Regions from separate parts of the Pantoea sp. SGAir0215 genome, predicted to be linked through region 1. Evidence: riboswitches for the same ligand, from Rfam matches in the RefSeq annotation. Region 1 holds a riboswitch; each other region holds the start of a gene.
What was found. Region 1 has a riboswitch for thiamine pyrophosphate ahead of thiC (phosphomethylpyrimidine synthase ThiC). Riboswitches for the same ligand answer to the same signal wherever they lie in the genome.
Positions count from the first base shown of each region.

Region 2: linked by a shared signal. The riboswitch ahead of thiB (thiamine ABC transporter substrate binding subunit) and the one ahead of thiC (phosphomethylpyrimidine synthase ThiC) in region 1 are both predicted to bind thiamine pyrophosphate.
Region 3: linked by a shared signal. The riboswitch ahead of C1N64_RS22185 (FAD-dependent oxidoreductase) and the one ahead of thiC (phosphomethylpyrimidine synthase ThiC) in region 1 are both predicted to bind thiamine pyrophosphate.
Region 4: linked by a shared signal. The riboswitch ahead of thiM (hydroxyethylthiazole kinase) and the one ahead of thiC (phosphomethylpyrimidine synthase ThiC) in region 1 are both predicted to bind thiamine pyrophosphate.

Region 1 covers NZ_CP028031.1:830,774-838,707, reverse strand. The annotation lists gene nfi (deoxyribonuclease V) at 1-386, opposite strand, end outside; gene hemE (uroporphyrinogen decarboxylase) at 386-1,456, opposite strand; gene nudC (NAD(+) diphosphatase) at 1,497-2,267, opposite strand; gene C1N64_RS04025 (Rsd/AlgQ family anti-sigma factor) at 2,464-2,967, shown strand; TPP riboswitch at 3,100-3,199, shown strand; gene thiC (phosphomethylpyrimidine synthase ThiC) at 3,286-5,208, shown strand; gene thiE (thiamine phosphate synthase) at 5,209-5,841, shown strand; gene C1N64_RS04010 (aminotransferase-like domain-containing protein) at 5,956-7,494, opposite strand; gene C1N64_RS04005 (DUF1127 domain-containing protein) at 7,669-7,854, shown strand.
Region 2 covers NZ_CP028031.1:1,339,111-1,347,044, reverse strand. The annotation lists gene leuC (3-isopropylmalate dehydratase large subunit) at 1-235, shown strand, start outside; gene leuD (3-isopropylmalate dehydratase small subunit) at 246-851, shown strand; gene C1N64_RS06285 (MFS transporter) at 924-2,102, opposite strand; gene sgrR (HTH-type transcriptional regulator SgrR) at 2,356-4,017, shown strand; TPP riboswitch at 4,053-4,157, shown strand; gene thiB (thiamine ABC transporter substrate binding subunit) at 4,201-5,187, shown strand; gene thiP (thiamine/thiamine pyrophosphate ABC transporter permease ThiP) at 5,163-6,773, shown strand; gene thiQ (thiamine ABC transporter ATP-binding protein ThiQ) at 6,757-7,458, shown strand; gene C1N64_RS06260 (DedA family protein) at 7,455-7,934, opposite strand, start outside.
Region 3 covers NZ_CP028032.1:251,721-259,654, reverse strand. The annotation lists gene C1N64_RS22205 (ABC transporter ATP-binding protein) at 1-431, shown strand, start outside; gene C1N64_RS22200 (helix-turn-helix domain-containing protein) at 444-992, opposite strand; gene C1N64_RS22195 (AzlC family ABC transporter permease) at 1,095-1,760, shown strand; gene C1N64_RS22190 (AzlD domain-containing protein) at 1,757-2,077, shown strand; TPP riboswitch at 2,155-2,274, shown strand; gene C1N64_RS22185 (FAD-dependent oxidoreductase) at 2,413-3,357, shown strand; gene thiS (sulfur carrier protein ThiS) at 3,342-3,539, shown strand; gene C1N64_RS22175 (thiazole synthase) at 3,542-4,300, shown strand; gene C1N64_RS22170 (HesA/MoeB/ThiF family protein) at 4,310-5,272, shown strand; gene C1N64_RS22165 (GNAT family N-acetyltransferase) at 5,295-5,759, opposite strand; gene C1N64_RS22160 (LysE family translocator) at 5,819-6,421, opposite strand; gene C1N64_RS22155 (VOC family protein) at 6,474-6,848, opposite strand; gene C1N64_RS22150 (YybH family protein) at 6,914-7,285, shown strand; gene C1N64_RS22145 (ASCH domain-containing protein) at 7,309-7,722, opposite strand; gene C1N64_RS22140 (DsbA family protein) at 7,782-7,934, opposite strand, start outside.
Region 4 covers NZ_CP028031.1:3,437,457-3,445,390, reverse strand. The annotation lists gene C1N64_RS16050 (AEC family transporter) at 28-987, opposite strand; gene C1N64_RS16045 (hypothetical protein) at 1,079-1,276, opposite strand; TPP riboswitch at 1,577-1,673, shown strand; gene thiM (hydroxyethylthiazole kinase) at 1,708-2,496, shown strand; gene thiD (bifunctional hydroxymethylpyrimidine kinase/phosphomethylpyrimidine kinase) at 2,493-3,293, shown strand; gene C1N64_RS16030 (GntR family transcriptional regulator) at 3,322-4,008, opposite strand; gene C1N64_RS16025 (mannitol dehydrogenase family protein) at 4,059-5,519, opposite strand; gene yegS (lipid kinase YegS) at 5,675-6,574, opposite strand; gene yegQ (prephenate-dependent tRNA uridine(34) hydroxylase TrhP) at 6,805-7,934, opposite strand, start outside.

The sequences.
Region 1 (7,934 bases):
CCGATGGTGGGAACATCGACCATCAGTCCAAAGTGTGACGCCACACCGAGCCGACGCGGATGCGAAATGCCGTGACCGTCGACAAACAACAGGTCAGGCTTCTGCTCCAGCATATTCCATGCCGCCAGCAAGGCGGGATATTCCCGGAAAGAGAGAAAGCCAGGAATGTACGGCATAGTCGTCTCGATGCGCGCGATACGATGCTCCACCAGCTTCAGCGACGGGTATTCAAGAATAACCAGCGCCGCGCGCGTGACCGCACCTTCCTGTTCAAACCCGACGTCTGCGCCACCAATAAAGCGTGGCGGCAGCACATCAAAATCGTCCTGCCGCACGACGTCTGCGGCACGCTGTTGTTGCTCCGCACGAAGTGCAGCAATATCCATTATGACTCCTGATGATACTGGCGGGAAAGGCGGTGCACCGCCTCAACGAAGACGCCGGCATGCTCTGGCGGTACATCCTGATGGATACCATGTCCCAGATTGAATACGTGGCCTTCACCTTTGCCGAAACCGTCCAGAATACTGGCCACTTCCTGCTCGATACGGGCCGGTCGTGCGTACAGCATGGAGGGATCCATATTGCCCTGTAAGGCGACTTTATGCCCGACACGACGGCGGGCCTCACTGATGTCGATAGTCCAGTCCAGGCCCAGCGCATCACAGCCTGTTTCAGCCATGGCCTCAAGCCACTGACCGCCGCCTTTAGTAAACAGCGTGATCGGCACACGACGGCCTTCGTTTTCGTGCAGTACGCTGTCGACGATTTTATGCATGTAATACAGCGAGAACTCGCGATAATCGCGGCCACTCAATGCGCCGCCCCAGGTGTCAAACACCATGACTGACTGCGCCCCGGCGCGGATCTGAGCGTTAAGATAGAGAATAACGCTGTCGGCCAGCTTATCCAGCATGGCATGCAATGTGGCAGGTTCGGCGTACATCATTTTTTTAATTTTGGTGAAGGCCTTGCTACTGCCGCCTTCTACCATATAGGTTGCCAGCGTCCACGGACTGCCTGAAAAACCAATTAAGGGCACCTCACCATTAAGGTTCTTACGGATGGTCCGTACGGCATTCATCACGTAACCCAGTTCCTGTTCAGGATCGGGAACAGGCAGGCGATCGACATCGGCACGGCAGGTTACGGGGTTTGAAAAGCATGGACCTTCCCCCGTTTCGAAGTACAGCCCTAATCCCATCGCATCAGGAATGGTGAGAATATCACTGAAGAGGATGGCCGCATCGAGCTTGTAGCGACGCAATGGTTGCAGGGTGACTTCGCAGGCCAGCTCGGCATTCTTACACAGCGACATAAAGTCGCCCGCCTGGGCACGCGTGGCTTTATATTCCGGCAAATATCGTCCGGCCTGGCGCATCATCCATACGGGGGTAACATCGACAGGCTGGCGTAACAGGGCGCGCAAATAACGGTCGTTCTTCAGTTCACTCATGTCAGGACTCTCTCGGTATCAAGCGAGTAGTGTAGCACTCTCACGCCTCAGCGCGGCAGAGGGCAACGGTATCTTCAATTAATCGACGGGCAACGGTGCCAGGTGGAGGCAGTAAAGGCAGCGCATCAAAACGGAACCATCCGGCATCCAACAGCTCTTTACCGTCGTGCTGTAAGTCGCCGCCGTCATACTCCGCCATAAAGGCCATCATTAAGGACTGCGGGAAAGGCCAGGGCTGGGAAGTGACATAACGGACATTCTTCACGCGCACGTTGCTCTCTTCCATCACTTCGCGTGCAACCGCCTGTTCAATGGTCTCACCGACTTCAACGAACCCGGCCAGCACAGTGTAAATGTTATTACGATGACGCGCATGGTTGGCCAGCAGGATCTCATCTCCACGGCGGATAGCAACGATAATACAGGGCGCAATTTGTGGGTAATAACGTTCACGGCAATGGCTACACAGGCAGGCAAATTCGCGTTTACTGGCATGCATCTCATGACCACAATAGCCGCACCAGCGATGGGATCGGTAAAACTCTGCTAACTGCACACCGCGCCCGGCCAGCTGAAACAGGCCCGGATCTTCGTTGAGTAACTGGCGCAACGACAACATATCTGACGAACGCGTTTCACAAATCAGCCAGACCTTCTCTCCCTGCCATTCGCCAATCACGCGCCCCTGGTGCCCGGTAAGGCCAAACTGCTGTGCGTTTCCGTGAGGTAAATCGCCTTGCGGTAACCAAATTTTCTGTTCACTACTGACAATCCACCATCCAGCGTCTACGCTTGAAATTTCGCATTGCATTTATTTCGTCATCCTTAGCGTCAACCCGCACGCTGAAGTCCCGATGTTAAGTGTGTAGATGAACAACTATACCCAAATAATTCTGGTTGCAAGACGACAGCACGCTTATTTATCCCGACAGGTTCGCGGAGAACAAGCGCAATTGGCGCATCGCTAATCTGAAATATGAAGGTGCATAACGCATACGGAGTTAACTATGCTTAACCAGTTAGACGTTCTGACCCAACGCGTAGGTGGCAGTAATGAACTGGTAGATTCATGGCTGGCAGCTCGCCGCCAGCTGTTGGTTTCTTATTACCATTTGGTCGGCATCAAGCCGAAAAAAGAAGCGCTGACTCGCCTGGACGAGCAGGCACTGGATAACTTTTGCCACACGCTGGTCGATTATCTTTCATCCGGTCACTTTAGCCTTTACCAGCGTTTGATTGCAGAGATGGACGGCACCAGTCCGCTGCTGGCTGCCGCGCAGATTTACCCGTCGCTGGAAGCCAATACCGAGCAGTTGATGCAGCTGTATGACGGCCACCTGCAACAGGCCATCGACGACGACAACTATGTGACGTTTCAGCACGCCTTGTCAGAAGTCGGCGAAGCTCTTGAAGCGCGTTTTACCCTTGAAGACAAGCTTATCCAAATGGCATGGGACAATCACCTGACTCCGCCTGTGGCGAACGACAGTGAAATTGCCCGCCCTGCTTAACAGTGCCGCAAATGTAAATAACTTGTGATTCATAAAAAGCCCCCTTATGCTGAGTGGGCTTTAAAACATCTGTTTTATGTTGTCAGGGTTTGACGGTTGCACGTCCTTGCGGGACCTGATTAACCGTTAAACCAAATCTTGTCGGAGTGCCCATTGGGCTGAGACCGTTAATTCGGGATCCGCGGAACCTGATCAGGTTAGAACCTGCGAAGGGAACAAGAGTAAATTTTTACGGTACGCCGCACTCAGGGTGCCCGCTGTGCCGTTACTCCTTCCGAACTCCGGACAAGCAACCTTCCCACTTACTGGAATATTGCTATGTCTACTACGAAAACGACCCGTCGCGAACAACGTGCTCAGGCACAGGAATTCATTGATTCCCTGCAGGGTGGCAGTGCCTTTCCCAACTCAAAACGTATCTGGCTGACCGGCAGTCGTGACGACATTCGTGTCCCCATGCGCGAAATCCAGCTTAGCCCTACATTGACCGGCGGCAGTAAAGATGAGCCCGTTTACCAGGAAAATGAGCCTGTGCCGGTTTATGACACCGCCGGTGCCTATGGCGATCCGGCAGCAAAAATCGACGTGCATCGCGGACTGGATAAACTGCGTGCTCGCTGGATTGAAGAGCGCGACGACAGCGAAAAACTGACGCAGATTAGCTCGGCGTATACGCAGCAGCGACTGGCTGATGACGGACTGGATCACCTGCGCTTTGAACATCTGCCAACGCCGCGCCGTGCTAAAGCCGGCCGCTGTGTGACCCAGTTGCATTACGCGCGTCGGGGAATCATCACACCAGAGATGGAGTTCATCGCCATCAGGGAGAACATGGGCCGTGAGCGCATTCGTGGTGAGGTACTGCTGCAACAGCATCCGGGCCACAGCTTTGGTGCCCATCTGCCCGAAAACATTACCCCCGAGTTTGTACGTCAGGAAGTGGCCGCTGGCCGCGCCATTATTCCGGCCAATATCAACCATCCCGAATCCGAACCGATGATCATTGGACGCAACTTTCTGGTGAAGGTGAATGCCAACATTGGTAACTCAGCGGTGACCTCGTCTATTGAAGAAGAAGTAGAAAAGCTGGTCTGGTCCACACGCTGGGGCGCGGATACGGTCATGGATCTGTCGACCGGACGCTATATTCATGAAACCCGTGAATGGATTCTGCGTAACAGTCCTGTTCCCATCGGCACTGTTCCGATTTATCAGGCACTGGAGAAGGTCAACGGTGTGGCAGAAAACCTGAACTGGGACATTTTCCGCGATACGTTACTGGAGCAGGCCGAACAGGGCGTGGATTATTTTACTATCCATGCGGGTGTGCTGCTGCGCTACGTTCCCATGACTGCAAAACGCCTGACCGGTATTGTGTCCCGTGGTGGCTCCATTATGGCGAAGTGGTGCCTGTCTCATCACAAGGAGAGCTTTCTCTATGAACACTTCCGCGACATCTGTGAAATTTGCGCAGCCTACGATATCGCTTTGTCCCTGGGTGACGGATTACGCCCCGGATCGATTCAGGACGCCAACGACGAAGCACAGTTCGCTGAGCTGCACACGCTGGGTGAACTGACAAAAATAGCCTGGGAATATGACGTACAGGTGATGATCGAAGGCCCCGGCCATATCCCGATGCAGATGATCCGTCGCAACATGACAGAGCAGCTGGAACATTGCCATGAAGCGCCGTTTTATACTCTGGGCCCACTGACGACCGACATTGCGCCGGGCTACGATCATTTTACCTCTGGCATCGGTGCCGCCATGATTGGCTGGTTTGGCTGCGCGATGTTGTGTTACGTCACGCCGAAGGAGCATCTTGGCCTGCCAAACAAAGAGGATGTGAAACAGGGATTAATCACCTACAAGATCGCCGCGCATGCTGCCGATCTGGCCAAAGGCCATCCGGGGGCGCAGATCCGCGACAACGCCATGTCGAAAGCGCGCTTCGAATTTCGCTGGGAAGATCAGTTCAATCTGGCGCTGGATCCTCATACAGCCCGGGCCTATCACGATGAAACGTTGCCACAGGAATCGGGTAAAGTCGCCCACTTCTGTTCAATGTGCGGCCCTAAGTTTTGCTCAATGAAGATCACGCAGGAAGTGCGTGACTATGCTGCCAGACAGGAAGCGGAAGCGCAGGCTATTGAGGTTGGCATGGCGCAGATGTCTGATCATTTCCGTGAACGGGGCGGTGAACTCTACCATCCCGCCACAGCGATTAAGGAGGAGTAAATGAACGCCTTTCCCGCTACCGCGCCGCGATTAGGGCTGTATCCGGTGGTCGACAGCGTCGAATGGATCGAACGCTTACTGGATGCCGGGGTGCGCACGATTCAGCTGCGGATTAAGGATCTGCCAGATGAGATCGTTGAACCCACCATCATCCAGGCTATCGCAACAGGTCAGCGTTACCAGGCGCGCCTGTTTATTAATGACTACTGGCAGCTGGCGATTAAGCATAAGGCTTATGGCGTTCATCTGGGGCAGGAAGATCTGGCCGTGGCCAATGTGCAGCGCATTCTGGACGCAGGCTTGCGCCTGGGCATTTCCACGCACGATGATGCTGAGCTGGATCGGGCGCTGGCGCTGCGTCCTTCCTACATTGCGCTGGGACATATCTTTCCGACTCAGACGAAGGTGATGCCCTCTTCTCCGCAGGGGTTGTCTGAACTTAAACGCCATCTGAGTCGGTTGCAGGGGATCTCTACCGTGGCGATTGGCGGCATCAGCATTGATCGCGTTCCGGCGGTACTTGAAACTGGTGTCGGCAGTATCGCCGTGGTGAGCGCCATTACGCAGGCAGAGGACTGGCGGGCGGCCACCCGCGAGCTGTTACGGCTTGTTGAGCCCGAATCCGGGCATTAACCCCGCCCTGTCGCGCAGATAAACGCGCACGTTGTGCAACAGGCAGTAAAAACTGGAAAGCCGCGCACGGCAATGAACATTGCGACTGGCGCGGCTTTTTTCTGTCCTTTAAAGTCACTGGCGTCCGGCCGGGATGGCCTGACCAGGGCCAGTTCCCTCCTCTTTCTGGCCCTGCTTCTCACCACCTGAAGCGATGATATCGATAACGGCGGACAGGTCAGCCGACGGCTGATGCGCACAGGCGGCCATCGCCCGCTCGACAGCCTTACCGGTCAAGGCCAGTGCCTGTTCAATCTTACCGCTTGCGGGCAAGGCGTAATTCAGGCGCAGACAGTTACGGTACTTTCCGGAGGCCGAAAACAGCGAGCCTACGGCAATCTGGATCCCTGATTTGCGTAATTCGTGGTTGAGCTGCACCGCATCAAATGCCTCAGGCAATTCAATCCACATCAAAAAACCGCCCTGAGGCCGCGTGACGCAGATACCGCAAGGGAAGTAATGCCTTACCCAGCAGGAAAAGGTGTCGTAATTGCGCTGGTAAACCTGGCGCATCCGCCGAAGATGCGTCTGGTAATGGCCCTGCTGGATAAAGTCAGCTACGGCATGCTGAGGCTGAGTGGCGGTAGAACCTGTCACAATGTATTTCATATGCAAAACACGATCGCGGAAGCGTCCGGGCGCCACCCAGCCCACACGTAAACCCGGTGCCAGCGTTTTGGAAAACGAGCTGCACAGCAATACGCGTCCTTCTGTATCCAGAGATTTAATGGATGAAGGCCGCGGGTACTCCCAGGCCAGCTCACCATAAACATCGTCTTCAATGATCGCCGCATCAAAACGCTGTACCAGACTCAGCAGCGCGCGCTTGCGCTTTTCGGGCATGATAAAGCCAAGAGGATTGTTGCAGTTAGGGACGACGACGACCGCTTTGATCGGCCACTGATCAAAGGCCAGTTCCAGCGCTTCAAGGCTGATTCCCGTTACAGAATCGGTCGGAATCTCAATGGCCCGAATGCCGAACCCACGTAATGTCTGCATGATGCCGTGAAATGACGGCGATTCGACCGCAATGATATCGCCGGGCTGGCATACTGCGCGCACGGACACTGACAGCGCTTCGTGGCAGCCTGTGGTAATCACAATATCTTCTGAGGTCAGCTGGCAGCCGCTGTCGATCATCAACCGGGCAATTTGTTCTCTCAGCCGGGCGACACCGTAAAGGTTGTCGTAATTCAGCAGCGTGCTTTCCTGCTGCTGCGCCTGACGGCTAAACGCCTTCCACAGAGGTTTCAGTGTGGACTGCGTTAAATCCGGCATACCGCTGCCCAGTTGCAGTACATCCTGTTCCCGGCGGCTGTTAAGCAGGTCAAGCACCGCATCCCACTGGGTAATTTCCACCGGATATTGCGCCGGACGCGTTAAGGCCGGAATGGGTGGCATCGCCTTATGCGGCGCCACAAAATACCCGGAACGCGCCTGCGGAATAATCAGCTGTTTCTGCTCCAGCAGATAATAGGCCTGCTGTACCGTGCTGATGCTGACACCATGTTCGACGCTCAAACTCCGAACGGAGGGCAGGCGCTCGCCACTTTGGTACAACCCCTGTTCAATACGTTTTTCCAGCAATGTGGCTAAATGTTGATAGCGCGTCATGATTGACCTCAGCCAGGTTGATGACCCGACAAAACAGTACAGACAGCCTGTATTTCTACCATTCAGTCCACGCTGACGGCAATCTGTATGTTAAATAATTGCTTCGGGTGCATCTGTATTGGAAATTGTATCTGCATGAAAATATTTCTCAGGTTACTTACTGAGGGCAGGATCATGGGATATGAGGAAAATCGTAGCGCTAAACCCTTTGCAGTTTCACTCAGCCTGTTTCGCTTTATCTGGCATCATTTTCGTCGCTGGCAGTGTCGGCGCGAAACCCGCATGATTTTATGCAGACTGAGCGACAGTGCGCTGAAAGATATCGGGTTAAAGAGAAGCGATATCAACAAACGCTTTTAATTACGGCTCGCCTGTAAACAGGCGTGAGTCGATTTCGTTAACAGGACGGACTTCGGAAAACACTCTTCACGACAGCACGC
Region 2 (7,934 bases), 510 kb from region 1:
AGGGCTGGATAAGATCTTTATTGAGGCCGGATTTGAATGGCGCCTGCCTGGCTGCTCCATGTGTCTGGCGATGAATAACGACCGCCTGAATCCCGGCGAGCGTTGTGCTTCAACCAGTAACCGTAACTTCGAAGGCCGCCAGGGCCGTGGCGGACGGACACATTTGGTCAGCCCGGCGATGGCCGCTGCTGCTGCCGTTAATGGCCATTTCGCTGATATTCGCAGCCTGACATAAGGACGCCATCATGGCAGAAAAATTTACGCAACATACGGGTTTGGTGGTGCCACTGGATGCCGCTAACGTCGACACCGACGCCATCATTCCAAAGCAGTTTTTGCAGAAAGTGACGCGTGTTGGTTTCGGTGCGCATCTGTTTAACGACTGGCGTTTCCTGGACGATCACGGCCTGGAGCCCAATCCGGATTTCGTGCTCAATTTCCCGGAGTACAAAGGGGCGTCCATCCTGCTGGCACGTGAAAACTTTGGCTGTGGTTCGTCACGTGAGCATGCGCCATGGGCACTAACCGATTACGGTTTTAAAGTCGTCATCGCGCCGAGCTTTGCCGATATTTTTTATGGCAACAGCTTTAATAACCAACTGCTGCCGGTCACGTTGACTGAGGAGCAGGTAGACGAATTGTTTACCCTGGTAAAAGCCCGTCCGGGCATCCGCTTCGAAGTGGATCTGGAAGCGCAGGTGGTTAAAGCCGGCGACAAGACCTACAGCTTTAAGATTGATGATTTCCGTCGCCACTGCATGCTGAACGGACTGGACAGCATCGGCCTGACGCTGCAGCACGAAAGCGCGATTTCAGCTTACGAAAATAACCAGCCCGCCTTTATGCGCTAAGCTTCGTTATCACCGTACGGCCCGGTCTGCTGACCGGGCTTTTTTTTGCCCTGCGCATCTCACAGGCGCGGATCACGCCTCTTTGACTCTTCTGATCATCACCAACGTAACCAGCGAAATCGCTGCAATCACCCAGTACACACTGCCGTGCCCAAAATGTTCAACCAGCGCACCCTGACATAGCCCCGCCAGGATAATCCCGGTCGAAATGCTGTTAGTAAACAGGGTGGTGGCCGCGCCCGCCCGTCCAGGCATCAGATCCTGAAACCACAACATGCCAATGCCTGCGACCACGCCGATAAACAGGGCGTTAAACACCTGCAGGATCAGCAGCGCCAGATGGCTGTGAAACAGGATAAGGCCGCTGTAGAACACGACGGCAGCAGCCACGGCGGCGGCCATCATATTCCGCTTGCCCCATCGTTTGGCGTAAAAGCCCGCCACGATCATGACCGGGATCTCCAGCCCTGCAGCCGTGCCCATTAAGATTCCGGCCAGATTTTCAGGTAAGCCCAGATCCGTACTGATCCATAACGGCATGTCGATGATATACATGGTGTTGCAGGTCCACATCAGCGTCGATGCGGCAAACAAAATACGCACATCACGAATACGCCAGCCACTCAGCGGAATTCCGCCTGACTGCATCAGGGACGCGGTGCGCGGCACCGAGGGCACCGTAAACCAGATCAGCAGAAAACAGAGAAAAAACAGCCCGGCGGCCACGCTGAACAACGTGACAAAGCCAAAATTCAGCGCCAGCGCAAATGACAATGGCGGGCCAATCACCCAGGCCAGCGAGACCTGAGCACGCATGACAGAGCTGAACATCACCACTTCGCGCGAAGCACTGTCGGCATATTCACGCGCCAGGGCAAAAAGCTGCGGCATGGCGACATTCGCCAGCGACGACAGCAGTACGCCCAGCGTTATCAGCGTCAGATAATGGCGGGTAAAGGCGAACAGGAGCGCGTTTGCCAATGCCAGCATGCAGCACAGCAAGATGATATTGCGGCGATCGCCGACCCGGTCAGAACGTTTTGCGATCATCATGCTCACCACAATCCCGGCAACGGCATTGAGGGTAAAAAACAGCCCAACCCACAGCGGCGGCACCTGCACTTCTCGCGATAAAAACAGGCTCAGCGTCGGTGCCTGAAGCGCGCCCGCTACGCCGAGGATAAAGGCGGTCACCATAAAAGCGAAAAACACTGGATTGAAACGGCGCGAGAATGCTAACAAAGATTTCATGCCTTATCCCTGACAGAACAACAATAGAAACGGGAAGCGTGTCCCCCGACCATAACCTGCAACGTAAAAAAAACCAGCAGAATAACTCTGCTGGCAAAATCGTAGCACACTACTCAGAAGGGACGGGCATCGCTGCCGTCCATGTCAGAGCGCCATCCATCGCTGAATGCCTCCCGCTCTTCCAATGCGAGAAAGTTTGCCTCTAAAATAGGGCAGGAAAAACAGAGCAGGTTTCAGAGGGAGTTCCTCTTTTATGTCGTCATCACGTCTGAAGCAGCAGTTCATTCGTCTGTGGCAGAGCTGTCAGGGGCAATCGCAGGAAACCACCCTGGTTGAACTGGCCGACGCCCTGCACTGTTCACGTCGCCATATGCGGAACCTGCTTAACAGGATGCAGGAAGCCGGCTGGCTCACCTGGCAGGCGGAGGCCGGACGGGGCAAGCGATCCGTGCTCACCTTCTGCTACACCGGACTAACCTTGCAGCAGCAGCGCGCTGAAGACCTGCTGGAACAGGATCGTATTGATCAACTGGTGCAGCTTGTCGGCGATAAAGATCAGGTCAGACAGATGATCAGCGCGCATCTGGGCCGCAGTTTCCGGCAGGGAAAACATATTCTGCGCGTTCTCTACTATCGCCCTCTGCTCAATCTGCTGCCTGGATCGCCCCTGCGTCGGTCAGAAACCCATATCGCTCGCCAGATTTTTAGCGGTCTGACACGCATAAATGAGGAAAAGGGGGAAATCGAAGCCGATATCGCTCATCACTGGCAGCAACATTCGGATCGACACTGGCGCTTTTATTTACGTCCGGCTATCCGTTTCCATCATGGCCGGGAACTCGACATGGACGATGTGATTGCCAGCCTTGAGCGCCTGCGCCAGCATCCGCTGTTTTGCCATCTTCAGCGACTTGACTCCCCTGCCCCCTGGACGCTGGATATCTATTTAGATCAGCCCGACCGCTGGCTACCCTGGCTGTTGGGCAGCGTCAGCGCCATGATTCTGCCGCGCGAGTGGCCCGATATGCGCGATTTTGCCCGTCAGCCCATAGGGACAGGGCCCTATCGGGTCATCCGCAATCAGCAAAGTCAGCTGAAGATCGAAGCCTTCGACGACTACTTTGGCTATCGCGCCTTGATCGATGACGTGTCGGTATGGGTGCTGCCCGAAATCAGTGACGAAGTGGTTTATGCCGGTGTTCGCCTGCAGGGCGAACAGGCCGATGAGAAACAGGAAGAGAGTCGGCTTGAAGAGGGCTGCTACTTTTTACTGTTTGACCAGCGCTCCGCGAAGGCAGGCGAACCGGGCATTCGACGCTGGCTTAGCTTCCTGCTTAACCCCATTGCCTTACTGAACAATGCTGATCTGGGTTACCAGCGTTACTGGTTTCCTGCTTACGGCCTGCTGCCCCGCTGGCACCACCGGCGTGATTTGACACCGGTAGAAAAACCCGCAGGCCTGACGCACCTGACGCTGACCGTTTATAACCAGCACATTGAGCACGTCAGTATCACCGATGCCTTGCGTCCACTACTGGCGCAACACGATGTGACGCTGGACGTGCGTGAGGTCAGTTATGAATCCTGGCATCAGGGCACAGGTGAAAGCGATATCTGGCTCGGCAGCGTCAACTTTACCCTGCCCCTGGACTATTCTCTGTTTGCGCTGTTATACGAAGTCCCGTTGTTGCAGCACTGCCTGCCGGTGAACTGGCAGCAGGATGCTGCGCGCTGGCGTGAGAAAACGCTCCCCCTTGCTGAATGGGCGAAACAGCTGGTTGAAAGCAACTGGCTTCATCCGTTGTTTCATCACTGGCTGCTGCTGGAAGGCCAGCGCAGTATGCGCGGAGTACGGATGAATACGCTGGGGTGGTTTGACTTTAAATCCGCCTGGTTTGCACCGCCCACGCTGTGATCCTTTCCCGGCGGGCATTAAATGACTAGAATGTGACGTTCTCAACGGGGTGCCTCTTTCCATCATGTCAGAGCGCTGAGATATACCCGTCGAACCTGAATCGGTTAATGCCGACGTAGGGATTTGAGAGGCAACTTTGCTCAGATCCTTTGCGACTCAACCCTGCCGCTATAGGAGCGCAAAGTGTTAAAAAACGTCCTGCCCGTGCTGCTGTTACTCTCTGCCCCGGTCTTCGCGGCCAAACCTGTCCTGACGGTTTACACCTATGATTCATTTTCCGCTGACTGGGGACCGGGTCCGGCCGTTAAAAAAGCCTTTGAAACCCAGTGCGGTTGCGAACTGAAATATGTGGCCCTGGAAGACGGGGTTTCGCTGCTGAATCGCGTCCGTCTGGAAGGCAAGAACAGCAAGGCCGATGTGGTCTTAGGGCTGGATAACAACCTCCTGCAGGCCGCGCAACAAACCGGGCTGTTTGCCAAAAGCGACGTTGATACCGGTAAATTGCAGGTTCCCGGCGGCTGGAAGGACACCACCTTTGTGCCCTTCGATTACGGCTACTTCGCGTTCGTCTATAACAAAAACACGCTGAAAAACCCACCAAAGAGCCTGAAAGAACTGGTCGAAAGCCCCGAAAAATGGCGCGTGATTTATGAAGATCCCCGCACCAGCACGCCGGGCCTTGGCCTGCTGCTGTGGATGCAAAAAGTCTACGGAGACAAGGCGCCTGAAGCCTGGCAAAAGCTGGCAAAGAAAACCGTCACGGTGACCAAAGGGTGGAGTGAAGCCTACGGTCTGTTTCTGAAAGGCGAGAGCGATCTGGTGTTGAGCTATACCACGTCGCCGGCTTATCACATTATTGAAGAGAAGAAGGATAACTATGCCGCGGCACCGTTTGCCGAAGGCAACTATCTGCAGGTGGAAGTGGCAGCCCGCCTGGCTAACAGCAAACAACCAAAACTGGCAGAGCAGTTTATGCAGTTCATGGTCACGCCCGCTTTCCAGAATACGATTCCAACCGGCAACTGGATGTACCCGGTGATCAAAACCGACCTGCCTGCAGGCTTTGCTTCACTCAGCGTGCCGAAGACGGCATTACAGTTTTCGCCTGAAGCCGTCGCCAGCCACCGTTCACAATGGGTCAGCCAATGGCAACGCGCCGTGAGTCGCTGATCCCCTTCTGGCTGATTCCGGGTTCACTCGCCACGTTGCTGCTTTGCAGCGTGGCGTTGTCAGCTTTTGCTGCACTGTGGATGGCGGCCCCGGCGACCGACTGGCGCGCGGTTCTGCAGGATACCTATCTGCATCATGTGATTGGCTTTTCATTTACGCAGGCGCTGCTTTCCGCCCTGCTCTCTTTGCTGCCGGCCATTCCGCTGTCCCGGGCTCTCTATCGACGCCGTTTTCCTGGCCGTCAGGGATTATTACGCCTGTGCGCCATGACGCTGGTCTTGCCGGTGCTGGTCGCGGTATTTGGTCTGCTCACTGTCTATGGTCGGGTGGGCTGGCTGGCCCGGCTTTGCGCCTGGCTTGGCGTGGACTATCACTTCTCGCCTTACGGGCTTCAGGGCATTTTGCTGGCCCATGTTTTTTTCAACCTGCCGCTGGCCACGCGCCTGATGCTGCAGGCGCTGGAAAGCATTCCGGCCGAACAGCGTCAGCTTGCTGCACAGCTGAATATCCGTGGCTGGCATCACTTTCGGCTCCTTGAATGGCCGTGGCTACGTCGCCAGTTACTGCCTACCGGTGCGTTGATTTTCATGCTCTGCTTCGCCAGTTTTGCCACGGTGCTTTCACTGGGTGGCGGGCCGCGGGCCACCACTATCGAACTGGCCATTTTTCAGGCTTTAAGTTATGACTACGATCCGGGACGCGCCGCACTCCTGGCGTTGATTCAGCTTGGCTGCTGCCTGGTGCTGGTGCTTCTCAGTCAGCGCATCAGTCACGCCATTCCCGCTGGCAACACGCAGCGCCAGGGCTGGCGCGATCCGCAGGATTCCGTGCTGGCGCGCATCAGCGACATCGCCCTCATCGGTTTAGCCTTGCTGTTACTGCTACCGCCCCTGATCGCAGTGATTATTAATGGCCTGGACGGCGGACTGCGCGGCGCCTTGCAACAACCGGCGTTGTGGCAGGCAACATTCACCTCACTGCGCATCGCCCTGGGCGCTGGCGTGCTGTGCGTGTTACTGACGACCATGCTGCTCTGGAGCAGCCGCGAACTGCGCCTGCGCCAGCGTAAACTTGCCGCACAATTTATGGACACCAGCGGCATGCTGATTCTGGCCATGCCGGGTATCGTGCTGGCAACCGGCTTTTTCCTGCTGCTGAATGCCACAACAGGGCTGCCCGATGCGGCGGATGGCGTAGTGATGTTCGCCAATGCACTGATCGCCATTCCCTATGCCCTGAAAGTGCTGGAAAACCCGATGCGGGATATCGCAGAACGCTACAACCACCTGTGCGGTGCATTAGGGATCAGCGGATGGAACCGCCTGACGCTGATAGAACTCCGTGCACTGAAGCGGCCACTGGCACAGGCGCTGGCGTTTGCCTGCGTACTGTCAATTGGAGACTTTGGCGTCGTGGCGCTGTTCGGTAACGCCGATTTCCGTACGCTGCCTTTCTACCTCTATCAGCAGATTGGTGCCTATCGCGGGGCCGACGGAGCCGTTACCGCATTACTGTTGCTGGTGCTCTGCCTGTCTCTGTTTACTCTGATGGAAAAATTACCGGGTCGCCATGCTGACACTGAATAATCTGACTTACCTGTATCAGCATTTGCCGATGCGTTTTTCCCTTCACGCCGGGCGCGGCGAACGGCTGGCGATTCTTGGTCCAAGCGGCGCGGGTAAGAGTACGTTGTTAAATCTGATTGCCGGCTTTCTGCCCGTCAGCCAGGGCAGTCTGATAATGGATGGCGTCGATCATACCCACAGCGTGCCCGCTCAGCGCCCGGTATCGATGCTGTTTCAGGAAAACAACCTGTTTCCGCATCTCAGCGTGGAACAGAATCTGGGGCTGGGCTTACATCCCGGGCTCAGGCTGACTGCGGACCAGCGTCAGCAGGTAGCCACCATTGCACAGCAGGTCGGGCTCAGTGAGATGCTGTCGCGCCTGCCAGGCCAGCTCTCAGGTGGACAACGTCAGCGCGTAGCGCTGGCACGCTGCCTGCTGCGCGAGCGGCCGGTATTACTGCTGGATGAACCTTTCTCGGCGCTTGATCCGGCACTGCGTGGCGAGATGCTCAACCTGGTGCGTACCGTCTGCGAAGCCCGTGAAATCACATTACTTATGGTGTCGCACAGTCTTGAAGATGCGCAGCAGATTGCGCCACGCAGCGTGGTGGTGGTAGATGGACGGGTTTACTGGGATGGCGCAACGGACCGGCTGCTGTCAGGGGACGTGCGGGAAGCCGATGTGCTCGGCATCCCACGTCGTTAACCGATAAAGACCTGCCACAGCAGGTGGCGGAAAACTGGCATCATCGGGTGAAACTGAATACCGACGAAGGCCGCAACGGCCACGACCAGGCCCAGTGGCGCGAGCCAGCGCAGTCGTTCAGGCGGCAAATACGCGGTGGCCCAGTCGCGGGTCTTTTCACCGCGCCACCAGCGCCAGCACAGCCAGCATCCCAGCCACACCACAAGGGCAACGGCAACCAGCAGCCAGATAAAGTGACCGCCCTGGGCTTCTTTCGGGACATCAATCGCCACGCCTGCCAGAATCCCCGGCAACAGATAAAGCGGGGGCCATAAGATACAGCCGATCAGATTGGGGGGCAGAAACTTGCGTACCGGCAATTCCAGCATACCTGCCGCCAGCGGGATCAGCGGGCGAGTGGGGCCCACAAAACGGCCGACCAGAATGGTAAACATGCTGTGCTGATACAGCGCATGTTCGGTTTTATCCAGCAGCCC
Region 3 (7,934 bases), on a different contig from region 1:
TTCATCCGTTGCGTTATCAAAAACTGTACCAGGATCCTTCTGCGGTTTTTCCACCGGATATCACTATGGCCCAGATCATCGACGATCTGCTGCAGCGCCACACAATTCCGGTGAGGCGACGTGATGAGCGGATGCGCCAATTGGGGCTCGGACAGGCGTTGTTAGACCGTCCGGCTTCAGGATTGTCAGGCGGTGAGCTTCAGCGGTTTTCGCTGCTTCGGGCGATGTTGCTGAATCCCGTGTTCCTGTTTGCCGATGAACCCACGTCGCGTCTCGATCCTGTGGTTCAGCAACAGACGCTGGCCTTACTGACTGATCTGGCCATGCAGCAACGCTGCGCCATTCTGCTGGTCAGTCATGATCTCACGCTACTTGAGAGGAGTGCACATCGGGTCATTTCCCTTGATGCGATTAGCCTGCCTGATGACTGAGGCAGAGCACCCTCAGATGTGCTCCATGACCAGCACGGCCAGCGTATCCGGCTCCAGCGCACGAAAAATATGTTCAGTGTCGCCGGGATAGCTGATGTAGTCGCCCGGTGCCAGTTCGACGGGCGAGTCTGTGGGCCCGACCAGCGCGCGTCCCTGAGTCAAGATGAGATGCTCAATGGTGTTCGGCGAATGCGGTTGCGAGCGGCGCTCGCTGCCGGGCTGGATGTTTAGCAGATAGATATCCCGTCGCGCGCCGGGCGGACAGGTTGCCAGCAGGACGGCTTTATAATCCGCCTGCTCGGCGGCAACGGCAGGGCCTTCACCGCGACGAATAACCTGCAGGCGGTTCGCTTCCGGCTCCATCAGGCGGGCAAACGGAATATTCAGGGCAACGCAAAGTGACCACAACGTCTCAATGCCAGGATTACCGTTCCCCGCCTCAAGTTGAGAGAGGGTCGATTTTGCTATGCCGGCCCGACGCGCGACTTCTGCGAGAGTCAGTCCTGCCCGCTGGCGCTCTCTGACTAAACTGCTGGCGATAATATCAATGGGTGTACTCATCCTGCATCCTGTTCGTTATGGCGAACGTATCGTTCATCTTGTAATGCTGCTGCGGTCCGTTCATTATAATGGGTATATCGTTCGTTATGGGATCTAATCGTGATGCTGGATAAAAAAGGGACGCTGGACAAGGGCGTGATAAAAGCCATTTTCCTTGTCTGTCTTGCCGATGGCATTGTTGGCCTGTCATATGGTTCGCTCGCTCTTGCAGAAGGTTTTCCGTTTTGGGTGCCGCTGGCGTTATCGACGCTGGTGCTGGCGGGGGCGTCTGAATTCCTGTTTATCGGTATCGTGGCGGGCGGTGGCAGTCCTCTCACGGCGGCAGCGGCGGGGCTGTTGGTCAATGCGCGTCATCTTCCTTTTGGTATCACTGTCAAGGATTTGGTCGGTCAGGGCAGACGGGGTCTGCTAGGATGCCACATCATGAATGATGAAAGTGTCGTGTTTGGCATTTCCCAGCCTACGCTGGCGCAACGTCGCCAGGCATTCTGGATATGCGGCATCAGTATTGGCGTAATCTGGCCTGTGACCGTAATGGCTGGCGCGGCGATAGGGCAGTTTATTCCGAATGTGTCTGCTATCGGCCTGGATGCGGTCTTTCCCGCGATCCTGATTGCGCTAATCTTTCCTGCCTTACGCAAAGCGCGCACCCGCATTCCTGCTATGACTGGTGCGTTTTTGTCGCTGGTGGTCACGCCTTTCGTACCTGCCGGTATGCCCGTATTGTTTTCCTTGCTTGGCCTCTTTACATGGAGATCGCGCAAATGAATCACGCCATGATTATTGCAGGTATTGCGTTGCTGGCTGCTGGCACCTACGCCATCCGTTTCGCGGGTGTTAAACTCGGCAATCGTCTGCCCGTCAGTGAACGAACCCAAAATATGTTATCCGATGCTGCCACTGTACTGCTGCTTGCGGTTGCGGCAACCACCACGCTGTTTGAAGGCCAGCATTTTGCAGGGATGGCCAGAGTGCTGGGCGTCGGGTTTGCCCTGTTCCTTGCCTGGCGTAGAGCTCCGCTGATTTTCATTATTCTGGGCGCGGCCTGCATGACGGCGTTGTTGCGCTACATGGGTGTACCCTGAATGCGCTATTTATCTTGCCGGACCCGGCGATAAATTGCGTGTCAGCCTTGACGAACAGCGTCGCTTAAAATACAACTAGAACCCGTCAGGGGAGTCTCGCCAGAGAGACTGAGAGGCTAATAGCGCCATGCGCGGCTTAGCGACCCTTAGAACCTGACCCAGTTGATACTGGCGTAGGAAGACGGGCATCTGCGCATCGCGTAGATGCTTGCCGCAGAGCCTGTTTCTGTCAGGCTTGTGCTTTTTCCCTTCTTGTATCGCGGGTCTCTGAGAGCTAACAGAGAGGCCAATGTGACTATCCTTATTCCGTTTTTACCCCATCAGGATGGCGGACAATGAGCCGCTGGTCAGTGCTGGGCAGCGGTGTATCCGGACTCTGTATCGCGACGTTACTGGCCGAACACGGCGAGAAGGTTGAAGTCATTACGCAACCGAATTGTCAGGCGGCGTCCTACTGGGCTGGCGGCATGCTGGCACCCTGGTGTGAGGCAGAAAGTGCGCCTCAGCAGGTCGTTGAATGGGGACAGCACGCTGCAGCGTGGTGGGCAGCCCGCGTAAGTGGCGTTGAACAGCAGGGCACACTCGTACTCGCGCCACCGCGTGACAGCGCCGAACTTACCCGGTTTGCCAGCATGACCCTAGCGCATCAGTGGGTTGCGCCAGGTGACATCGAACCCGCGCTGGAAAACCGCTTCGCCCGGGGATTATTTTTCCCGGCTGAAGCGCATCTCGATCCGCGTCAGGCAATGCAACAGTTACGTGCACGTCTGGTCAGCGCGGGCGTCAGTATTCACGCTGGCAAGCCCAGCGGACGCATTATTGATTGCCGCGGTATTCATGCGCGTGAGGCACAGCCAGCCTTGCGTGCGGTGCGGGGCGAAATGCTAATACTGCAAACGGATGAGATCACGTTTTCCCGACCTTTACGCCTGCTGCATCCCCGTTTTCCTTGCTATCTGGTTCCCCGGGCGCAGGGGCACTTTATGCTCGGGGCCACCATGGTTGAGAGTCAGGATACCAGCCCCATCAGCGCGCGCGCCATGATGGAGCTGCTGAGCGCTGCTTACAGCATTCATCCTGCGCTTGCCGAAGCGCGCATTATCGAAAGCGGGACGGGGTTACGTCCTGCTTATCACGACAACCTCCCCGACGTGCGTTATGAAAACGGTGTCTTTTCCATTAACGGTATGTATCGCCATGGCTTTTTGCTGGCACCGGTTATGGCCGAAAAGCTCATGCATCAACTTGCAACAGAGAGACTACTATGCGAATCGAACTAAATGGTCGTGCTATCGAGACGAAAGCCGGGACGCTTGCGGAGTTGTTAGAAGAGCAGGGCATTGACGCTGGCTGTGTGGCCAGTGCCCTCGATGGAACCTTTGTTCCCAGAGAGCGCTATGCCTCACAGTTGCTTGAGGCCAACTGCCGTCTGGAAGTGCTGTCGCCAATGCAGGGAGGTTGATCATGTTTTACGACTACAAGGGCGACTCCCGTTTTTTACTGGGTACGGCCGGTTATCCCTCACCGGATATTCTTCAGCAGGCTGTTGTGGCCTCCGGTGCGGATATCATCACGGTCAGTCTGCGTCGGGAAGGGAATCAGGGTGGGGCCTTTCGCGATTTACTGAAAACGCTGAATAAGCGCGTGTTACCCAATACAGCGAGTTGCCATACCGTCAGGGAAGCCGTCACGACGGCGCATATGGCGCGCGAACTGTTTGCCACGCCATGGATCAAACTGGAAGTGATCGGGCACGCGGATACCCTGCAACCGGATCCATTCGCCCTGGTGGAGGCCGCCCGTATTTTATGTGCCGAAGGTTTTCATGTTTTTCCTTACACCACAGAAGATCTGATTGTGGGCGAAAAACTGCTGGAAGCGGGCTGTCAGGTGCTGATGCCCTGGGGCGCGCCCATTGGCTCGGGGCAGGGGCTACGCAATATTGACGGTTTACGCACCATGCGTGCCTGGTTTAAAGACGTTCCGCTGATCATTGACGCAGGGATCGGTGCTCCCAGCCAGGCGGCGCAGGCGATGGAGCTGGGCTTTGATGCCGTGTTGCTGAATACCGCCGTCGCGAAATCCCACGATCCGGTACGCATGGCGGGAGCGTTTGCCAGTGCCATTCAGTCAGGACATCAGGCGCGGTTGGCCGGCATGATGGAACGTCGGGATATGGCGGTCGCCTCCACGCCCGTTTTTGGTCTGGCGCAGTTCAGTTAAGGAGCGAAAATGTCGCGATATCAACGACAGACTATGTTGCCCGAAGTCGGGGATGAGGGGCAGCAGGCGCTGGCTGCAGCCCGCGTTCTGGTCGTGGGCGCGGGTGGACTCGCGTCAACCCTGTTGCCCCTGCTCGCAGGTGCCGGCGTGGGCTATATCCGGCTGTATGATCATGATGTCGTGACGCTGCATAATTTGCATCGCCAGACGTTGTTTACCGTTGCCGACATTGGCGAGCCCAAGGTTTTCTGCGCGCAGCGTGCGCTGGCGCAACGCAATCCTGACATACTCATCGAGCCGCATGTTGATGCCCTGCGTGCCAGCATTATCGATACGGCAATGACAGGGATTGATTTGGTCATTGACGCCGCAGACAATTTTGCAGTGACCTATCTGCTCTCCGACAACTGCTATGCCCGACGAATTCCCCTGGTGAGTGCCTCAGTGCTGGGAAGACAAGGCTATGTTGGCGGATTCTGCGGCGGAGCGCCCAGCTATCGCGCGCTGTTTCCCCGTTTACCCAAAGCATCAGGCAACTGCAACACTGCGGGGGTTTTAGGCCCGGCGGTCGCCACCTTAGGCGCCATGCAGGCTCAGATGGCGCTCAGCATACTGCTAACGCTGTCGCCGTCACCGTTAGGGTGCATGATTAACTGTGATTTTGTGTCATGGCAACTGCGTCAGTTCCGCTTTGATGCGGCACCGGAACCGGAAAAACCCGGGATTCCGTTTATTGATCCTGCCTTGTTGACGCCAGACGACTGCGTGGTGGAGCTACGTGGGATGGATGAAGCCCCCGTGAGCGTCAGCACGAATGCTGAGAGGCTACTGCCACAGGATATTGCCTGCTGGCAACCGCCCGCGGATAAGCGCATTGTTCTGGTCTGCGCCAGCGGCATGCGTGCCGCTCAGGCCGCGCAGGCACTGGAGGCGCGTGGCTGTGAGCGGCTGGCCATCATCGCCGACCGCTAAATCTGACGGAAAAGCAGGCTTATCAGGCCCGGTCTGAACGACGGGCCTGATAGATATCGGGTCGGGTAATCGTCCAGGCGTAATCGGGCCGGTTGACGGGCTCGTAACCGAACTTTTTATATAGCCATGGCGCGGTTGAGGTGAACAGTAGCATCCTGCGAAGTTTATCCACGATGGGATGGGACTGACAGCAGGTAATCAGCCAACCTCCCAGACCTGCGCCCTGATACTCTTCCAGCACGTAGACATCACATAAATAGGCAAAGGTGGCGTAATCAGTAACAAAGCGGGCAAATCCGATCTGCTGTTGATGATGAAAAAGGCCAAAATTTAAGCTGTTCTCTACCGACAGGGCCACGGTTTCTCCATCAATACCGGCTGCCCATGTTGAGCGGGTGAGATAGCGATGAATCGCCTCAATATCCATCCTTGCGCGATCTGTCGTGATCAGATAATCGTCTTTATACCATTGCTGAACGGCTACCATCTGTTTCCCTCTGCCTTCCGATATGAATGAAAGTTATGATGACCGCGTTGAGCTGACGATCAGGATACCAGGTTGTGTACGGCAATCACTATCAGCAAAAGGCCCCCTGCCATGTTTACATAGCGTTTCAGAACAACGGGATTCACGCTTTGCGCTGAAAAAACCAGTAGCTGGCTGATAAGCGTGAGCCAGAGACACATCACTACAATGTGTACGGTGGCCAGGCTCAGGAAGGCAGCCAAATCGGTTCTGTCGCCTGTAAACTGGGAAACCACCGTCAGGTAGAACAGGATAGCTTTAGGGTTAATGACGTTGGCCAGCCAGGCGCCTTTTATCGTCACCGCGCTGTCCATAGCGTTCAGCGTAAAGGTTTTTGTCTTTATCCCGGTGATAAACAGCAGTCCGCCAAGCCACAGTAAATAAACGCCCCCCACGATTTTTAACCAGGTGAACAGTGTGGATGACGCCACCAGCGCCGTCGACAGCCCCAGTCCAATCAGCAGCGCGTGCGTGTAAATACCCAGCGCAGTGCCGAACAGTGTTTTAAACAAGCCTCTGTAGCCTGATGTAAGTGCACTGTTCATCGCCAGAGTGAAACTCGCCCCAGGTGACAGCGCAATCGGCAACAGTGCAGGCAGAAAGCCAGCGAGATTAATATCCAACGGCTCTCCGTTTACAAGGCTTTTTCGCTGCGTGTACAGAACCGGTCATACACTATGACGGATTGTAAAAAGCACACAGCTTGTTACCGGTGGGATCTCTGAGATAAGCGACACAGCGACCATCGGTTTCTCTGATATGCGGTGGGGATTCAGCCGAGGTTCCGCCGTTTTCGAGACCCTGCTGATGCCAGCGGAAGACGGCGTCAGATGAGGGCATCGCAAAGCCAATGGTTCCGCCATTGGCAAAGGTGGCCGGTTGACCATTAATGGGCTTAGTGACAATAAAACGCTGGTTATTTTTCGAATAAAAAGGGCGGCCTATGGCATCAATTCCCTGCTCTTCACACGCTATTACGGCAAAAATGGCGTCATAGAATTTTTTTGCCTGCTCAATATCGTCTGTACCAACAACCATATGACTAAACATGATTAACTCCTTTTAACATCGGTAAGCATATACTTAACATACCCGCAATGCGTGCGGAAGAGCTGATGAATGAGCTACCTGTTTTACAGGTTATCAGACGATGCGACAGGGCGATGACTTCCCGTGATTACGACGCATTGATGCAGCACTATGCAGAGGGTGCCAGCCTGGTGGTAAAGCCGGGAATGAGGGTAACGCGCAAGGCCATTGTTCAGGATAAGCGGGTGGTTGAGCAGGGCCGAATGGCGGTCATTGAGAGGGGGAAAACGGCGCTGGTGATCATGGAAACCGTGCTGCGTTATCCCTGTCAGCAGGAAAACCATGTTGAAACGACCCGGCGCGCCACCTATTTGTTTCGCCGGGACAGCGATGGTCAATGGCGCTGCACCGTTGATTCGGCCTGCTGCCCCGGAATGAAAACGCCCGTTCGGATGTAATACGGGCGCGAACGGGCGGTTTGTCAGATGACTTCCACCAGCTGGAAGGTTTCAAAGATCAGCTCCATTTCGGGACTGAATCCGCCGTTGCGCTGGAAGAAGCGTTGATGTTCACGCTGCCAGTATTCAAGACTCAGGTCGCCTTCTCCTTCCATCATGGCCATTTCCGGCGTGACGCGATCAAAGCGCGTCAGAAAAAGCCCGGTCGTTCTGACGACGCACAGCGGTTTTTTCTCGCCATCTAAAATAATGTTGTAACCGCCAGGCAGCGGCCTGACGTCGTCATCGTACCAGCCCTGCAACGAGCTGCAGGTGGCAATTTTCTTCCCGGTCAGGACCAGGGTCGCCAGTTCATTCGCCAGCTCAGGTGAATCGCCAAATGACCACGACAGTGCGCCAGGATATTTAGCCTTTATTTGTTCCACATTCATTGTCATGGGAATATTACGTCCGTTTATGGGTTATCCACTCAGTTTGTGTGCATCGCAGGGGAATATCAGGCCAGAAGGCGTTCTGCCCACTGTTCAACCGAATCGCCGCTGCCGATATCGGGCTGGACCAGACCATTAATCATGAAGGTTGGCGAAACATGAATCCCGTTCTGACGGGCATACTTACAGTGCCATTTCACCAGATTTTGTAAGTCAGG
Region 4 (7,934 bases), 1.9 Mb from region 1:
GCCCTGTAACCTGTGTTACAGGGCTTTTTAGTATCCGGCCAGCGTCATTAACATCATCCACAACGGCGTGGTTATCGCGGCAAAAAGGGTGGAAAGCAGCATACTGGCGGCCGTGGGGCCGGTAATCACGTTAAATTTCTGCGACATCAGGTAGACATTCACACCGACCGCCATCGACCCCAGCAGCACCACCACTTTACTTTCCAGCGCAGGCAGACCCGTCAGCCAGGCGATTGCCCAGACACACAGCGGCTGCAGAATCAGTTTCAACGCACAAATCGTGTAACTCTCTTTCAGGCCTTCCCGCACCCGGTAGTGCGCCAGGCTCATGCCGAGAGTGACCAACGATAAGGGTGCGGCGATGGACGCCAGCATGCGCAGCGGTTCAGCGGCGATGGCGGGAAGAGGCCGCTGCAACAGGCTCCAGGCGGTGCCTGATAAGATGCCAATAATTAACGGATTCCTGAGCACGCTAATCAAGGTGCGCTTAAAGCCCTGAAGGGAAAAACTGCCCTGTTTCGACCATTCCACCGAGACGGTGAGTAATGTCCAGAGGATCAGACTGTTAAATACCAGGACCAGCGCAACCGATGGCAAGGCACCGGGGCCCAGCAGGACGGTAGCGACCGGAATACCCAGCATAACGTTATTTGAAAAGACACCGCCCAGGGCAAAGACCGAACCGGCCACGCCATCCAGATGAAACAGACGCGAGGCAAGGATTCGGCCCACGATAAACACCAGCAGACAACTGCCAAAGAATGCCAGAAGCAGGCGCACATCGACTGCGGGACTGTTGTAAAAGTCACTCATGATGCGAAACAGCATGCAGGGCAGGGCAACGTTAAAGACAAACCGGTTCATGCCTTCGCTGATGCTCAGCGGCCATTTGCCCCATTTCGTCAGGCAATAACCCAGGAAAATAAGAATAAACAGCGGGGCTGACAGGTAAATCTGGTGTCCTAATGTATCCAGCAGGAAGGGCATAAGCGTAAGCAGTCCAGTGACTCAGTAAGGGCAAGACTACCAAATTGCGTCGGCCGCGTAACCTGGCAAAACGTGTACCCGACCCGCGAATTTACCCCAGCCAGCGGCGCGCCTGGTCATCACTGATATCGCGATAATACACCCGATGGATAACCGCATCGCAACGCTGACAACGGGCAGAAAGATAAGTGGAATAATAGTGTCGGCCAGAAGGAGAAAGGGCACCCTGACGGGTAATGGTGATGTCAGTCCATCGGTGACGATGAGGGATAAGCGCTAAAAATCGCATCATGCTTCCTGTCAAGTATGAAGTGTTCTGGTAATTTTTAACTACGTGATATGAAGATTTATTGTTGCGATGTTGTAGGCAGGTGTTTGTTATTGCTGGGCATTCTGATAATGGTGAAGGATATAATTTACTTGCGTAAATACCTTTACTGCTCTGACGTGCAAATTTTAAGCCCGCAGCATTAAGCCTTTTTTCGTGCGGTGGGGAGTTGATCCGGATCATGTAAAAGTCTCGCCCGCCAGGTTGAAAAAAGAATAAGCACCTTGCTTAAATTTAGGGGCTTACTTATTCTTCTCTGCGTAACACGACTCGGGGTGCCCTTCTTTGTGAAGGCTGAGAAAAACCCGTATTACCTGATCTGGATAATGCCAGCGTAGGGAATTCTGATGCCTGACCGCATTCGCCTTCTTGTCCGCCGGTTGGGAGTTCTGATGACACATCAACCGCACCATCTTTCTGATGCGCAATGCGCGCCCATCCTGCAACAGTTTCGCCGTCAGTCACCGCTCGTGCACTGCATGACCAATGATGTGGTGCAAATGCTCACGGCTAATGTCCTGCTTGCTCTGAACGCGTCACCTGCCATGGTCATCGATCGCGAGGAAGCGCCGCAGTTCAGCGGTATCGCGGATGCACTGTTAATCAATGTCGGCACATTAACGCACGAACGCCAGCAGGCCATGGCCGCGGCAATCGAGGCGGCTAATCTGGCAGGCACGCCCTGGACGCTGGACCCGGTAGCGGTGGGCGCACTGACGTTGCGTACCCGGTTTTGCCAGCAGGTGCTGATGCAGTCGCCTGCCGTGATTCGCGGCAATGCTTCCGAGATTCTGGCGCTGGCCCAGCAGGCTGACGGCGGACGTGGCGTGGACAGTCTGCACGCCGCCGAAAGCGCCCTGCTGGCCGCCCAACAACTGGCGCGGGAGTATCAGACCTGTGTGGTGGTCACTGGCGAGGTGGATTATGCCACCGACGGGATGCGTACCCTGTCGATCGTCGGCGGATCGCCCTTAATGACGCGGGTGGTCAGCACCGGCTGTGCGCTGTCTGCGGTCGTCGCCGCCTTTGCCACCCTGCCGGGTGACAGACTGATCAATATCGCCAGCGCCTGTCGGGTGATGGCACTGGCCGGAGAGAAAGCCGCACAGGCATCAACCGGGCCGGGCAGCTTTGCACCGGCGTTTCTGGACGCGCTCTGGACACTGGAGGCCGCCCTGTGAAACGCATCAATGCTTTAACGATTGCCGGTACCGATCCCAGCGGCGGTGCCGGGATTCAGGCCGACCTGAAAACCTTCTCCGCACTGGGCGCTTACGGCACCAGCGTGATTACGGCCCTGGTGGCGCAAAATACCTGTGGCGTACAGTCGGTGTACCGTATTGATCCTGATTTTGTCAGCGCACAGCTGGATTCCGTTCTTGATGACGTGCGCATCGACAGTGCAAAAATTGGCATGCTGTCCGACGCGGCGATCGTGGAGCGGGTGGCGGTTGGCTTGCAGCGCCGGGCAATCCCGTTTGTGGTGCTGGACACGGTGATGGTGGCCAAGAGCGGCGATGCCTTACTGAGTCCTGATGCCATTGCCTGTGTCCGCGAGCGCCTGTTGCCACAGGTGTCACTGATCACACCTAATCTGCCCGAAGCCGCCGCGCTGCTCGAATGCCGTATGGCCAGCAATGAGAACGAGATGCTGACGCAGGGCGATGCCCTTCTGGCGCTGGGTTGTCAGGCCGTGCTGATGAAGGGCGGACATCTGGATCATGGCGAAAGTCCTGACTGGCTGATCACGCCAGCGGGGCGGCAACGGTTCAGCACGCCTCGGGTGAAGACGCGCCATACGCACGGTACCGGTTGTACGCTGTCTGCTGCGCTGGCGGCCCTGCGCCCACGGCACAGTGACTGGGCGGAGACGGTTAATGAAGCCAAAACCTGGCTACAACAGGCCCTGCTGACAGCCGATTCGCTGGAGGTGGGCCACGGGACTGGACCTGTGCATCATTTTCATCAGTGGTGGTAACGGCTTCGCTCAGCGATTGTACGGCGCGCTACTCAGCCTCGAACCAGTCACGGTTTTGCCTGATCACGGGCGCGAGCGAAAACATCATTGCCTGCAGATGGTGACGCAGGGCGGTTTCTGCCTGGTCCGCATCGCGCGCTTTCAGGGCGGCAAAAACGGCTTCATGTTGTTCGATCAGCGTTTCAGCGGGCGCGACCTGATTCAGGGTGAGATAGCGCACCCGGTCCATCGTCGCCTTGATGTTTTCAATGGTTTCCCATGCCAGCATACAGTCGATACTCTCCGCAATCAGACGATGGAATTCATCGTCCAGGCTGAGAAACATCTGGCTGTCGCCCCGGGCGGCAGTGATGCGCTGGAGCTGCAGATTATGCTCCAGCGCCATCAGTCCGCGCTGGCTTGTTTCCCGCGCTGCGCGGCGTATCACGGCCAGTTCTACCGCTTCCCGGATAAAGCGTCCATCTTCGACCTGCTTCGCTGAAATCTTACGCACAAAGGTGCCGCGCTGTGGAAGGATTTGTACCAGACCGGCTTCTGCCAGCTTAATGAACGCCTCACGTACCGGCTGGCGAGAGAGATGAAAACGGGCGGAAACCTCTTTTTCCGACAGCAAAGCGCCCGGCTGAATGACGCAGGTGACGATATCTTTGCGTAGATAACGGTAAATCTGCTGATTGACCGGTTCACTTGTCGTGATGGTGTAGGAAAGCGTCATGTTCTGTCCCTGTTAACATTAACCCGATTTCGCCAGCGCGTTAAAACGCCTTAGCCCTGTGCGATGGCCTGTTGCACGGCCGCCCGTGCCCCCACTTTCGTTAACTGTATATAGCAGGCGGAGAGCGCGTCAACGAAGGCTGTATTATCCGCCAGATCCTCGCCGAAAACGGTTTTCAGGCCCAGTAAGGCCCGCACCCGCTCCTGACCTTCCGCGCTTTCTGCCACACAGGTGGCCAGCTGGGCTTTAAGTGGGTCGCGGATCGCTATAGGTTCGCCTTTTTCATCGACCGCAGCGACATAGCGCATCCAGGCGGCAATGCCCAGCAACAGCAGCGGGCAGGGTGTGCCGTTAGCGAGATGCCAGCGCACGCTGTCGAGAAAGCGTTGTGGCAGTTTCTGGGTGCCATCGGTCGCAATCTGGTAGGTGCGGTGTCTGATAGCGCGGTTGGCAAAGCGAGCGATTAAGGCGTCGGCGTAAGCCGGTAAATCCACGCCCTGCGTGGTTAACGTCGGCGCCTGTTCGTTAACCATCAGCGCACGTGCGGCCGCCCGGAACGCGTCGTCAGCCATACAATCGCTGATATGTTCATAACCCGCAAGGTAACCAAGGTACGCCAGAAAGGAGTGGCTGCCATTGAGCATGCGCAACTTCATTTGCTCAAACGGCAGCACATCCTCCACCAGTTCGGCACCGGCCTTGTCCCAGTCAGGTCGGCCGCTGACAAAATGGTCTTCAATCACCCACTGAAAGAAGGGTTCAGCCTCAACGGCCACCGGATCGGACGAACCAATACGGGCACGTAACGCGTCAAAGGCGGCCTCATTCATTGCCGGAACAATGCGATCTACCATGGTGGAGGGAAAGGTGATGTTGTGCTGAATATAGTCCGCCAGCGACGCATCATGCTGCCGGGCGAGCTGCGTCACCACATTCCGTGTGACGTGGCCATTTTCAGGCATGTTATCGCAGGACATCACGCTGAAAGGCGCTAAACCCAGATCGCGTCGACGGCGGATGGCGGCGACAATCAATCCGGGCAGCGAGCGGGGCTGTGCGGGGTGCGCCAGGTCATGCACGATATCCGCATGTTGCAGATCGAGATTGCCGCTGGCGGGCAGGTGACAATAGCCTTTTTCCGTCACGGTCATCGACACAATCGCCACGTCCGGCTGGCACAGGGCCGTAATCACGGCATCAATGCCGTCCGTTTTGCCGTGCAGTGCCGCGGTAACCACCCCAATGACCCGGGTTTTCACGGCGTCGTCACTTTTTTCGGTCAACGTATAGAGAAAGTCCTGCTGGCGGAGTGCCTGAATCAGCTCGCCGCTGTTAAGGTTAACCTCGCAGATTCCCCAGTCGCTACCCTGTTCGGCCAGTTTATCCGTGCACAAGGCCTGATGGGCGCGATGAAAGGCACCAAAGCCGATATGCACTATACGGGTTTTAAGCTGGCGACGGTCATAGGCGGGCAGATGAACATCCGCAGGAAGGTGATCGATGTGTAGCATAAAGCATCCTTGTGGCAGACGGACGGCAGGCCATGCTGGCATTAAGGATGAAAAATTACGCGTCTCGCTACTACCATACAAGTTGAAGTAGCGGAATTGTGAATGTAATCACGAACTGTTTACATTAAGGCCGGGAGCCAGGGCTCCCGTGAGAATTAACTCAGCAGGGCACACTGCGGCGGCAGGCGGCAGCTTAACGCGCCCGGCATGATATCGATGGTAAATGACTGGCCTGTCAGCGGTTCGCCATCCAGGTTAAAGGTCATTTCATGCGGTGAGCGAATCGTCAGGGACGATAAGCGCGTGGAAATAATGCCGGGATTCTCTTCATCGCCGGTCAGGGAATGCAGCAGGGTAGGCAGCAACTCCTGCGCGGTAACAATGCTGACGTCCAGCAGGCCATCGTTAATCAACGCCGACGGGCATAAACGCTGACCGCCTCCGGCCTGACGACCGTTGCCGATGCCGATGACCAGCGCATCGCCCTGCCAGTTAAAACCGGGCCCGGTAATTTCACAACTGTCCGGTTTTAGCGTGTCCATGCGCATCAACCCATGAATAAAATAGGACACGCCGCCCAGCGCGGATTTGAGTTTTTCCGGCGTCTCGGTCGTAATGCGCGTGCCAAATCCTCCGGTCGCCATATTAATAAAATAGTGATGCTGGTTAACGCGGGCGAGGTCGATATCACAGGCTTTACCCTGGATAGCCAGGCGCAAGGCGTGCTCAATCTCTTCAGGAATGCCGACGCTGGTGGCAAAATCGTTCGCTGTGCCCAGCGGCAGAATCCCCAGAACCGGGCGCTCATCCGCGTTGACCGACGCCAGTGCGGTAGCGATTTCGTTGACGGTGCCGTCACCGCCGCCCGCCACCACGGTTTCCGCCTGCAGTTCAAGGGCTTCTTCCACGTAACGCTCACCGTCTCCTTTTTCATACGTCACGCGCACGGCTATGTTAAAGCCCTCGGCGCGCAGCTTCGTGATCGCTTCACGGAGATCGTCATTACCTGCGCCTTTACCATTCAGGATTAGCAGCGTAAGCGATTGTTTGTCCATTATCTGTTCCTTGGAGATCGAAAGCGTAGTTAGTGGTTATAGCATAGCCGGAAGAGAAAAATGATTGGCGAAAGGGAGAAAAAAGAAAACCCGCACGGGGGAGCCGGGCGGGTGAATGAGGTGGATCCAGTTACTGCTGCTGATAATTGTTACTCATTGGTAGCAGGCAGCACTATAGTTCAGTAAAACCGAGCCGTCTGTGATCCTGTTCTTGCTTTTGTCAAATTTTGTCAGGCCGTGGCGTGAGCGGCATGCGGATCCTGAGTGTTCTGGCCTGGCGCAAAGTTACGCAGCAGCAAGGCAAACCGTAGATCTACCTCCGGCGGCACTTTCATCCAGACGCGATGCCCGTCTCCCGGGGCCACCTCTGTCGGTTCTCCACGGCTGTTTTGCAGGGCATCAAGGGTGCAGATCAGGTTACCGGACGGCGTCATGATCTCCAGGCTGTCATGCAGAACAAATTTATTCTTTACCCGTACTTCCGCCCAGCCCTCGCGCTGTTCACCGCTAAACTCCCCGACGAACTGCTGGCGCTCTGAGACAGAGTAGCCGGTCTGGTAATTCTGGTAGCTGTCGTGGGTGTGACGACGCAAAAAACCTTCGGTATAGCCGCGATGCGCCAGGCCTTCCAGGGTTTCCAGCAGGGCAGAATCAAACGGTTTACCTGCCGCCGCATCGTCAATGGCTTTGCGATAAACCTGTGCGGTGCGGGCGCAGTAATAATAGGATTTGGTGCGACCTTCGATTTTCAGCGAGTGAACGCCCATCTGGCTCAGGCGCTCGACGTGCGCCACGGCACGCAGATCTTTCGAGTTCATGATGTAGGTGCCGTGTTCATCTTCAAAGGCGCTCATCATTTCGCCGGGTTTCATTTTCTCCTCCAGCAAAAACACCTTGTCGCTGGGTTGCCCAATGCCCAATGTGGGCGTCACGTCCTGCACGCTGACTGGCTGATGAATTTCAACAATGTTGCCGACGTCATCTTGTCTGGCTTCCTGCAACTGATATTCCCAGCGGCAGGCGTTGGTGCAGGTTCCCTGGTTAGGATCGCGTTTATTCATGTAGCCCGACAGCAGACAGCGCCCGGAGTACGCCATACACAGTGCGCCGTGCACAAACACTTCCAGCTCCATGTCCGGCACCTGCTCGCGAATATCGGCGATCTCCTCCAGCGACAGCTCGCGGGATAAAATCACCCGGCTTAAGCCCATTTGCTGCCAGAATTTCACCGTTGCCCAGTTTACGGCGTTAGCCTGCACAGATAAGTGGATGGGCATGGCCGGAAACGCCTCGCGCACCAGCATGATCAGCCCAGGATCGGACATGATTAACGCGTCGGGCTGCATCTCAATTACCGGCG